DNA from 2 places in the Pseudoneobacillus rhizolycopersici genome. Region 2 is predicted to be linked to the other one. Evidence: a T-box and tRNA genes for the amino acid it is inferred to sense, from the RefSeq annotation. Region 2 holds a T-box; the other holds one or more tRNA genes.
The links. A T-box is a leader RNA that pairs with one kind of tRNA and senses whether it is charged. The one in region 2 lies ahead of trpS (tryptophan--tRNA ligase), so its partner is inferred to be a tRNA-Trp.

Region 1: it encodes a tRNA-Trp, which carries the amino acid that the T-box ahead of trpS (tryptophan--tRNA ligase) is inferred to sense. The anticodon was not compared.

What each region holds. Positions count from the first base shown of each region.
Region 1 covers NZ_JBTOOE010000015.1:12,362-17,749, forward strand. Annotated here, with positions in the region: gene pepF (oligoendopeptidase F) at 1-1,677, opposite strand, end outside; gene ACX9YW_RS15010 (HAD family hydrolase) at 1,693-2,436, opposite strand; tRNA gene ACX9YW_RS15015 (tRNA-Gly) at 2,524-2,594, opposite strand; tRNA gene ACX9YW_RS15020 (tRNA-Trp) at 2,604-2,677, opposite strand; tRNA gene ACX9YW_RS15025 (tRNA-Asn) at 2,702-2,776, opposite strand; gene ACX9YW_RS15030 (hypothetical protein) at 2,903-3,043, opposite strand; gene ACX9YW_RS15035 (STAS domain-containing protein) at 3,215-4,039, shown strand; gene ACX9YW_RS15040 (amino acid ABC transporter ATP-binding protein) at 4,093-4,815, opposite strand; gene ACX9YW_RS15045 (amino acid ABC transporter permease) at 4,808-5,388, opposite strand, start outside.
Region 2 covers NZ_JBTOOE010000005.1:33,086-38,473, forward strand. Annotated here, with positions in the region: gene ACX9YW_RS07185 (peptide ABC transporter substrate-binding protein) at 1-781, opposite strand, end outside; T-box leader at 1,276-1,520, shown strand; gene trpS (tryptophan--tRNA ligase) at 1,582-2,571, shown strand; gene ACX9YW_RS07195 (YjbA family protein) at 2,605-3,351, opposite strand; gene ACX9YW_RS23895 (YuzI family membrane protein) at 3,443-3,682, opposite strand; gene opp4C (oligopeptide ABC transporter permease) at 3,876-4,784, opposite strand; gene opp4B (oligopeptide ABC transporter permease) at 4,796-5,388, opposite strand, start outside.

The DNA of each region.
Region 1 (5,388 bases), on a different contig from region 2:
GTCTGAGCTGCCGCTTTTTAAGAACTCTAAGTAGTTTTTCAACGTTTCTTGATCGCCTTCGAAAATTTTCGTAGCTAAGTGAATCGCTGAGGCAAAGCCAGTTGCATATTTATATACGTAGAACGGACGATAGAAGTGAGGAATTCTTGACCAGCCGAATTTCACTTCTTCATCAAAAACAACTTCATCGCCGTTGTACTCACGGAATAATGCCTCGTATGTTTTATTAAATGCATCCACATTTAAAGGTAAACCTTGTTCAGCCATTTCATGAGTTCTCTTTTCAAACTCAGCAAACATGACTTGCGTAAAGAAGGTTCCTTTAAACTGATCGATAAAATGGTTTAATAAAGATTTGCGAATGTCTGTGTTAGTTTCTGTTTTTAATAAATAATTAATAAGTAAAACTTCGTTAACTGTAGAAGCGACTTCGGCCACGAAAATCGTGTATCGTGCAGTGATTTGTGGTTGATGCATCGCACTCAGTTTGCTGTGGACCCCGTGACCACATTCATGTGCTAACGTAAATAAACTATCTAAGTCATCCTGATGATTCAATAAAATGTACGGATGCACCCCATATACACCTAGATTATAGGCCCCAGAGCGTTTTCCAGGAGTTTCACGAACATCGATATAGCGATTTTCCTTAAACTCCTTTAAAATGGCAAGGTAATTTTCACCTAACGGGGCGAGTGCTTTTCGCATCGTTTCATAAGCATCGTCGTACGAGATGACTCTTTTGACTCCTTTGACGAGTGGGGTACTTAGATCATATTGTCTTAATTCATCAAGTCCCAACTTTTCCTTGCGAATTTGCGAATAACGATGCATTGGGGCAATATTAGCTTTCGTTGCAGTGATTAGGTTTTCATAGACTTCTTTTGGAACCTTATCACCAAAGAGTGCCTTCTCTAAAGCAGAAGGATAATGGCGAATTTTAGCAATGGTGACATTATTCTTAATTGCCCCAGCAAGAGTCGAAGCAATGGTATTTTTAGCTGCAAGATATGGTTTGTAGTATGCTTTGTAGGCTTCACGGCGCTTTTCGCGATCTTCGTCCTCGATTAATTTTGAATACAGCCCTCTGGTGAGTTCGATTTTTTCACCGTCTTCATTTGTTACCTCGCCAAATTGAATATCTGCATTGTTAATCATCCCGTAAGTATTGCTAGGAACTGCAAGTGCCTCTCCTAGCTGGGAAAGAATCTCTTCTTGCTCTTTACTCAGAACATGCACTTTATAACGGAACGATTCCCAAAGATCATCGGCAAAGTAATCAAGGCCTTTATCCGCAGCTATGTAGCCTTTAAGTGTCTCCTCCTCTAAGCTTAATAAAAATGGCATAAAGAAAGAGGTTGCCGCACTTACCTTGACACTGAGAGCTCTCGCCCGGTCAAGCAATGACTGAGAGGTTGTGTCTCGGGTGTCCTCATCCACCTTAAGCATGCAATAAGCAAACACATGGTTAAAAGTATAGGATAATTCCTCCTGTAGTTTTAAGAATTGAAAAAGGCTCTTTCCATCTTGAATGGCTCCGTCGAATTCTTTCAGTTTTTTAGCCATTTCCTCAACTTTTTGTAAATCCGCTTCCCACTTGTGCACATCAGAATATAAATCCTCTAGGTTCCATTTTTCCGTGATTGGGACCTCAACTCTAGAAGTGTATGTTGTCATGTGGATTCCTCCTTTTTAGTTTATTAAAACGGGCAACATCAAAATTTCATTTAGATGTTCGACGATAAAATCTGGTTGCGTATCACCAGACAATGGTTTACGGCTCCGGTTGAGCCAAACACTCTTGATACCAACTCGGTTGGCTCCAAAGACGTCGCTTGTTAAAGAGTCGCCAACATGGAGAACTTCATCAGCTGATAAACCACTCATCTCAAGGGCATAGTGATACATATCTTGATGAGGTTTATAGACTTTGACATGTTCACTTGTGATGACGCCATCTACTTTTAAATGCAAGAGATTAATCGCTTCGGTTATATCTAAGTGGTCTACATTGGAAAGTATATAAACAGGCAAATGATTATTTTCAAAAAACGCTACTGCATCGGTAAAAATGGTTGGGCTTTTCCAATGGTGAAACATTAATTGAAGTAATTCTTCTTCGTTTGCCTTCGAATTAAACTTCTCCAATGTATTTTTTAAGGAATCGGTACTGACTTGCCTTTGTGATAAAAAGTTTTCACCTTGGCTAAATGTAAGCAATTGATTAAATTCCTTCGTCCAATAATAGCCGATTTCACCTACAGATGCTTTGGTATCAGAATTTTGTTTGATTCTATGACAAATTTCCAGCAATGATTCCTCATTTTCATGTACAACTGTTCCGTAAAAATCTAAAAAGATGGCTTTGATTGGCATTTCTCTCCTTACCTCATTTCCTAAACTGACATGATCTGTCTTAATTTTAAACCTTTTCATGGCCATCTCCCATTAATTTGCTTAAATAAAAAACGCAGTACCCATTTCCTTGAAAGAAATGAACACTGCGTTGGTTATATGCGGTTAAGCGGGTGATGGGAATCGAACCCACAACATCAGCTTGGAAGGCTGAGGTTTTACCACTAAACTACACCCGCATATTCAATTGGCAGGGGCAGTAGGAATCGAACCCACACTGAAGGTTTTGGAGACCTTAGTTCTACCTTTAAACTATGCCCCTATTAGGAAAAACATGACAAAAAAATGGCTCCGCAGGTAGGACTCGAACCTACGACCGTTCGGTTAACAGCCGAATGCTCTACCACTGAGCTACTGCGGAACAATAATATGAAGATATTAATTATATTAATATATATTTTGCCCATTTTTCAATAAAAATTTTTATCTTTTTTTAAAAAAATTAAAATTGCCTAGTCATTCACTAGGCAATTCCATGGGTGAAGGGTTACTCTTTTATCCCTTCAAGCCAGTCTTGGTAACAATTTTTGCATAACGGCTTTTCTAAAAGATCATTTTGATGGACAAAACTTCCAAAGTAATATCCATCTTCAATGGTATCGTTACAATAGAAACATTGTTCATCCATATACAATTCCCCCTTAGAAAGCTTGTTAATAGAATGTGCAACTTTCATGAAATTACGATGGAATTCAATGGAATATAATTTTACAATAAATAATATTTCAGGTTTATTAATTTAGAAAAGTGGGTAAATATTCTTCGCGCATGTTGAGTGAATAAGGGGGAAAATTTTAATATGGGGATTATGACGAAGGAGTTTACCCAAATTAAAGAATTTGTTCAAGAAAATAAACAAAGCTTCGAACAGTCATTATTAAAAGAAGCGGTAAACGTAAAAGATAAGATAAATGAAATTCTCAAGGTAGGCAAAATTGACCTAGTCAATAACGCTCATAATCTCGTTATATATATTATTGATGGCAAGGAGAAAGAATTGCTGTTATTCGCCAAACAAGAAGGAATTGCCTGGGCGACACAGTCCATTCCTCTATCGTTTAAATTGGAATGGATTCAAGCGATTCGAAGAACACTGTGGTCCTTTGTTCATAAGTATAACGAACGATTCCACCGATTTTCAATTGAGGATTTTTTCGTTATGGAAAAGAAGATAAACAATCATATCGACGAGTTTTTAAATACCTTTTTCATTAATTATTCAACCTACAAGGATTCCTTAATTGCAGCGCAACGAAAAATGGTTGAAAATTTGTCTGTTCCCATTATTCCAATTAACAAAAGTATTTGTATCCTACCGCTAATCGGCTCGGTCGATATTTATCGCTCCAATATTCTTGAGGAAAAAGTTTTGACCGAGATTGGTAAATTACGCATTCAAACGCTGATTATGGACCTTTCTGGAATTGCTGAGATGGAAAATGACGTCATTGAACACATCATGAAAATCATTCAAGGGACGGCGTTAATGGGTTGTACCTCGGTGATTACCGGACTACGAGCAGAAGTGGTTCGAAAAATGATCCATATGGGTGTAAAGTTTGATAAAAATGCCAAAACGCTTGGCACGCTGCAGCAAGCTTTAAAGGAGTATTTAATTTTATAGCTCTTTAAAAAAAGACAGCCAAGAAAAATTCTTCGACTGTCTTTTTTAATGAGTTATAGAACCTTATCAAGAAAGTCCTTTGCACGTGTTGTTTTCGGATTAGTAAAGAACTCTTCCGGAGAGCCTTCTTCTAATAGCACGCCACCTTCAAGGAACATGATGCGATCAGCTACTTCACGAGCAAATCCCATTTCATGGGTTACGATTGCCATCGTTATCCCAGATCCGGCAAGGTCCTTCATAACGTTGAGGACTTCTTTAACCATTTCCGGGTCAAGCGCGGATGTTGGTTCATCAAACAACATCAAATTCGGTTCCATTGCTAAAGCACGGGCAATTGCCACACGTTGTTTTTGTCCTCCGGATAGACTATTTGGATAGGCTGCCTCTTTCTCAGATAAGCCGACCTTTGCAAGTAAGTCGCGGGCTTTCTTTTCCGCTACCTCGCGCGATTCCCCTTTTACCTTCATCGGAGCATAAGTTAAGTTCTCTAATACTGTCTTATGAGGAAAAAGGTGAAAATGTTGAAACACCATTCCGATCTGTTGGCGGACATTCATAATATTTGTTTTACGGTCAGTAATATCTTGGCCATCAATCCAGACCTTCCCTTTTGTTGGCTCCTCAAGTAAATTGAGGCAACGTAAAAAGGTCGATTTTCCAGAACCTGAAGGGCCAATAATCGCGACCACTTCACCAGCCGGTATGGCCGTTGAAATATTTTTCAATACCTCATTGTTTCCGAATTGCTTGGAGAGATTTTCTACTTTAATCACTGTATTTCAATCTCCTTTCGACACCCTTACCGATTAAGGTAAGAACCATGACCATCGCCCAATAGATAAAGCCGACAAAAATGAGCGGTTCAAAGTTTCGGTACGTATCAGCACCAACAACCTGGGCACGACGCATTAAATCTAAATAGCTAATTGTCGAAACAATCGCTGACTCTTTTGTTAAAGTGATAAATTCATTCATTAAAGCTGGCAAAATATTTTTTAGCGCTTGTGGAAAGATGATGTCTTTCATCATGAGATGATAAGGAATTCCGAGCGCTTGAGCTGCTTCTAATTGCCCTTTATCAACAGCCTGGATTCCTGCCCGAATGATTTCGGATATATAAGCAGATGAATTTAAACCAAAAGCCAAAATGGCTGATAAAAATGGTGAAATGTCGTATCCCGTTAGTTGCGGAATCGCAAAATAAATAATCATAAGCTGTAAAATCAATGGTGTTCCTCGGAAAATCGAGGTATATGCATCAGCGAACCAATTTAATGGTTTTAGGCGAGAGATTTTAAACAAAGCAAGAATACTACCAAATATAAAACCAAAAATAATCGAGACAA
Region 2 (5,388 bases):
ATTCAGTGTTAGGGTCGTTAATCATATACATTTCAATTTTTTCTAACTTTACTGTATCTGCATCCCAATAGTTTTCGTTCTTTTCAAGAACAATTTTATCTTGATGAGACCATTCAGTTAGTTTAAAAGGTCCATTAGATACATTATCTTTGCCAGCCTCAGTGTGCCAGTTTTCATTTGCAGTTGCTACCTTATGGTTGATCGGGTAGTATGTGTAGAATGCTGTTAACTCTAGGAAATATGGAGTTGGATTTTCCAACGTTACTTCCAAAGTTTTTTCGTCTACTGCTTTAACTCCGATATCATCAAGTGAACCATTACCTGTGTTGGCCGCTTGTGCGCCCTTAATGTAATAAAGTTGGTACGCATAAGAAGCTTGGTGTGCAGGGTCTAATGCCCATTTCCATGCATATACAAAGTCTTCCGCGGTAACAGGATCACCGTTAGTCCAATTTGCATCACGTAACTTGAATGTATAAGTCTTTAAATCATCAGAAATTTGTACATCTTCAGCCATCGCATTTTCTGGCTTTCCGTCTTTATCAAGACGAGTTAAACCTTCGAACGTTTGCAATAAAACTCCACCTGATGTAGAGTCACTAGCTAAACCTGGATGTAGAGTTGGTGGTTCAGAGTTAATGTTAATACGTAACTCTTGAGGTACATTAGCAGCTTTATCACCTTCGCCAGCATTATTTTTGCTGTCTTTACCAGCACAAGCAGCTAAAAACATACTTAATACTAGTAACATGCTAAAAAAGATCGATAATCTTTTCTTCATTGTTTTTACCCCCTTATTTTTTTCCCACAAAGAATCTTTACCTTTTTACATTTTCCCAAAATACATTTGTCCATCCACTAAATATTAATGGAATAGTCAGTTAATTTTTCGCGCAAAATATACTTTCGAAATAATAAAATTGTTTTCCGTATACTTACGAAACTATTAATATCTCTAAACGGAAAAGTAACAACTTTCTAACAATTATTTAGAAAATAATGTATATAACCTAATTTATACTGAGAATGTTACGAAAATAGTAAAGATTCATTTGTTAGATTTATTATAAATAGTTAAAAAAATTATTGCAAGCATCATTTCCGTATAAGGTAGTTAGTATTCTAGTATAATATTAGATAAATCATTGTATTATCAATATTCCTATCGACATTTTTCGACTTTTTGCTCATCAAAAAAATTTTTTCTTTCAATTTGAAACCTCCAAAAAACTTGCTTTTTTTTACTTTTTGAGGTAATTTATAATAAAATATTTCAATAAAGCGATGAAAAAGATTAGTACATTTATCGACGGATTTTTAGAGAGTTTGTGGCAGGTGTAAACAAACATCCTCGTAAATGGAATGGACTTTTGAGCTGTGAGCAGGAAGGATTTTATCATCTGGTATGGCTTAACGTTAACCTTACGTTATCAAGGTTCCTCATGAATGAAACTTAATTGAGGGTATGAGAGACTCATTTGGAGTAATTAGGGTGGCAACGCGGACCATTCGTCCCTATTTATGGACGAATGGTCTTTTTTTTTATCTTAAAGTGAATAATTTTTTTGGAGGCTAAAAAAGATGCAAACGATTTTTTCAGGTATTCAACCTAGTGGGACAATTACACTTGGGAATTACATTGGGGCTTTAACACAATTTGTTGAACTTCAGCATGAGTATAATTGTTACTTTTGTATTGTTGACCAACATGCCATTACCGTACCACAAGATCCACAGATTTTAAGAAAGAATATTAGAAGTCTTGCTGCACTTTATCTTGCTGCAGGAATGGACCCAGATAAGGTTACAATGTTCATTCAATCGGAAGTCCCTGCACACGCCCAAGCAGGATGGATGCTTCAATGCGTTGCTTATATTGGAGAGTTAGAACGTATGACTCAGTTTAAAGATAAATCTGCAGGTAAAGAAGCTGTAGTTGCGGGTTTATTAACTTATCCACCGCTTATGGCTGGCGACATTTTACTATATAATACTAATATTGTTCCTGTTGGAGAAGATCAAAAGCAGCATCTAGAATTAACAAGAGATCTTGCAGAAAGATTTAATAAAAAGTATCGCGACATTTTTACGATTCCAGAAGTTCGGATTCCTAAAATTGGTGCCAGAATTATGTCTTTGCAGGATCCTACGAAAAAAATGAGTAAATCAGACCCTAACCCAAAGGGATTTATCAGTCTTCTGGATGAGCCAAAACAAATTGAAAAGAAGATAAAAAGTGCTGTAACAGATTCAGAAGGGACCGTTAAATTCGACAGAGAAAATCGCCCTGGAATCTCTAATCTAATCTCGATTTATTCAATTGTTTCGAAAAAGTCAATTTCTGAAATTGAAACTTTATATGAAGGAAAGGGATATGGTGTATTTAAGTCTGATTTAGCCGAGGTTTTAATTAATGAACTCCAACCAATTCAAACAAAATATCATGAACTAATGGAATCTTCCTATCTTGACGAAGTTCTTGATAAAGGTGCAGAAAAGGCAAATGCCGTCGCCAATAAAATGATTAAAAAAATGGAAAGTGCGATGGGCTTAGGTAGAAAAAGAAAATAATAAAAAAGCGGAACACTTATTAAAGTGCTCCGCTTAATTTACTTTTGGGCCATGTTCCATTTCCCAAAGTTTTTCGAAAAATGGTTGTCCTTTAATTAGATTTTCACAAAAATTAGCATGCTTTACAGACCAGCCTTGCTTAATTTCCTCAAATAATTCATTCCAAATATTTTCAAATTGCATGCTTTGTAAATATGAATACTTGACTGGATTCCATTCCGTGTACCAGTATCTTATTTCAGATGTATTTTTTGAAGAATACAGCTGGTCCAAAGCCATAAATAATAACTGTTTTAACTGCCGTTCTCTTCGCGTCAGACCCGCCATTAAATCAGGTTCAGGGGACAGAATATGAAAGTCTTTTTTAGTTAATGGTTGATTGAATTGATATTTCTTAGGGGAATGATTTTCAACCATCTCATAGACAAGCTGTTCTTGTCTAGGAATTAGCCTGCTTTTTCTGATTGGAATATGGTAACCAATTGTATCAACTGCAAGAATTCCTACACCATCTGTTACAATAAAACAATAATCTAATTGGATTCTTTCATGGTTTTTTCGTAAAAATGCTTTTTGATAAATGTCATCTAATAACTGCTTCGGTAGCTCTGATAAATCGTTTTCAATATAATGGAAAAGGATTGGTTCAACCTTAACTAATGGCACTTGATCCAATAGCTCAACCCCATCGTCCTTTCTCCATTCATGAAAATGACAGACATTATAGCCGTTCTCTTCACCCTCAAACCAATTTACCCAAACATCATGAAGATATAGCATGGCAAAAATCCCTCACTTCAAGAAACTGTTTGTCAACAGTATGGGCAGTACTTAGTAAAATTATTCCTTTTATGGAGAAACCTTGGCGTATCTATTTTTTGTTTTTGGAGAATGAATGGGGAAAATATATGCTTACCCATATAAAGATGATACCTAATGGTAAAAGATGGCACTCTATTTTTTTCGATATGAATAACAAATATTCAATCATCCCATAGCCTGTTGTTAAGAGATTTAAATAGGCAATTGTACTAATTCCGCCCGAAATAGCAAGCCCAAAACCTGTTAATAATATAAATGCTCTAAACAACATTGTAATAACCACATCCATTATATAGGCTCGTCCCTCATATATTGCATATATATGATATATAAAATGAAATCAGAATGAATAAGCTAAAAAACTCTTTTATTATGAACATGTAAGGACGAAAATCGCTTTGAGATGATTATCTTATTTTCCGGAAATCAGTTGACAAGACCCTTCCCAATAAAAAAAATCTACCATTTTTGAATGGTAGATTTTATCTTCGTGAACGTGGGTTAAAGGCATCCTTTAATCCTTCTCCAACGAAGTTAATAGAAAGTATCGTTAGGGTAATGATTAATGCAGGTGGTATCCAAATCCAAGGTTTACCTTGTAAAACATCTGGCTCCCTTGCGAATGAAAGCATATTCCCCCAACTTGGAATTTCAGAAGGAACACCAAATCCTAAGTAACTTAATCCTGATTCAGCTACAATCATAGTCGCAAATAATAAGGTTGACTGTACAATAATGGTAGAAAGCACATTTGGAAGTAAGTGTTTAACGATTACCTTTACTGGAGAACATCCTATTGATACTGCAGCTAAAATGTATTCATTCTCTTTTTCAGCCAGTACCTTACTTCGAACAATCCTTGCTACCCCTCCCCAGCTTAACGCACTAATAACGATGATTAAAACCGCTAATCCGTTTAATTTACCGAAGAAAATAGCTCCTAATACGATAACAAAGACAAGAAATGGGAAATTCAAGATAAAGTCAGTAAATCTCATTAACATACTATCGACCTTACCACCGAAATAGCCCGCTACTGAACCAACGATTGTGCCAAGTAAAACAACAAAGAATGTACAAGAAATTCCAACTAGTAGAGAAACCCTACCACCATATAAAAGTCTTGTAAAAACATCCCGTCCGTTTTTATCTGTTCCTAACCAATGTTCAGCTGAAGGTCTTAATGACATTTCACCGATATTGATACGAGTGATGTCCAAAGTAGTAATGTATGGCGCCAAAAATGAAACAATCGTAACGATAATTAGATAAATTAGACTTAACATAGCAAGCTTATTTTTCAAAAACTTTCTACGTGCAATCGCAAATGGTGACATACTTTTTTGCGGCTTTACTTGCACAGAGGTTTGGGGTGCAGTTGATAATTCCATGTCCGTACCTCCTAATCCAATCTTATGCGCGGATCAACAATACCGTATAGGATATCCGCTACAAGATTTCCAAACAAAGTTAAAAACGAGAACATCATTGTTAAAGCCATAAAGACTGGATAATCTTGCTGACTTAATGAGTTTAAGAATAATTGCCCGAGACCCGGATAAGTAAAGATCGTTTCAGTAATAATTGCTCCTCCAACAATATTAACAATATCGAATCCTAAAAAGGTAATAAGAGGAATAATTGAATTACGAAGAATGTGTTTGTTATAAATGGTTGACTCAGAAGTTCCTTTTGCTCTAGCCGTTCTCACAAAATCCCTTCGGCTATTTTCTATAATATCATTACGCAAAAATTGCGTATAACTTGCGGTACTCAATAATCCTAATACAACAGCTGGTAAAAATACGTGGTGAAGCCTACTTAAGTAATAAGCAAATGTCCCATCTTGCACCGAAATATCGACTGAACCGTTCGATGGAAACCATCCTAAATTAAAGGAGAAAAAGTAAATGGCAAATACCCCTGCAACAAAGGAAGGTAATGCTAGTCCGAGGTAATTGGCCCCCGCAATAATATTGTCACCTATTGTATATG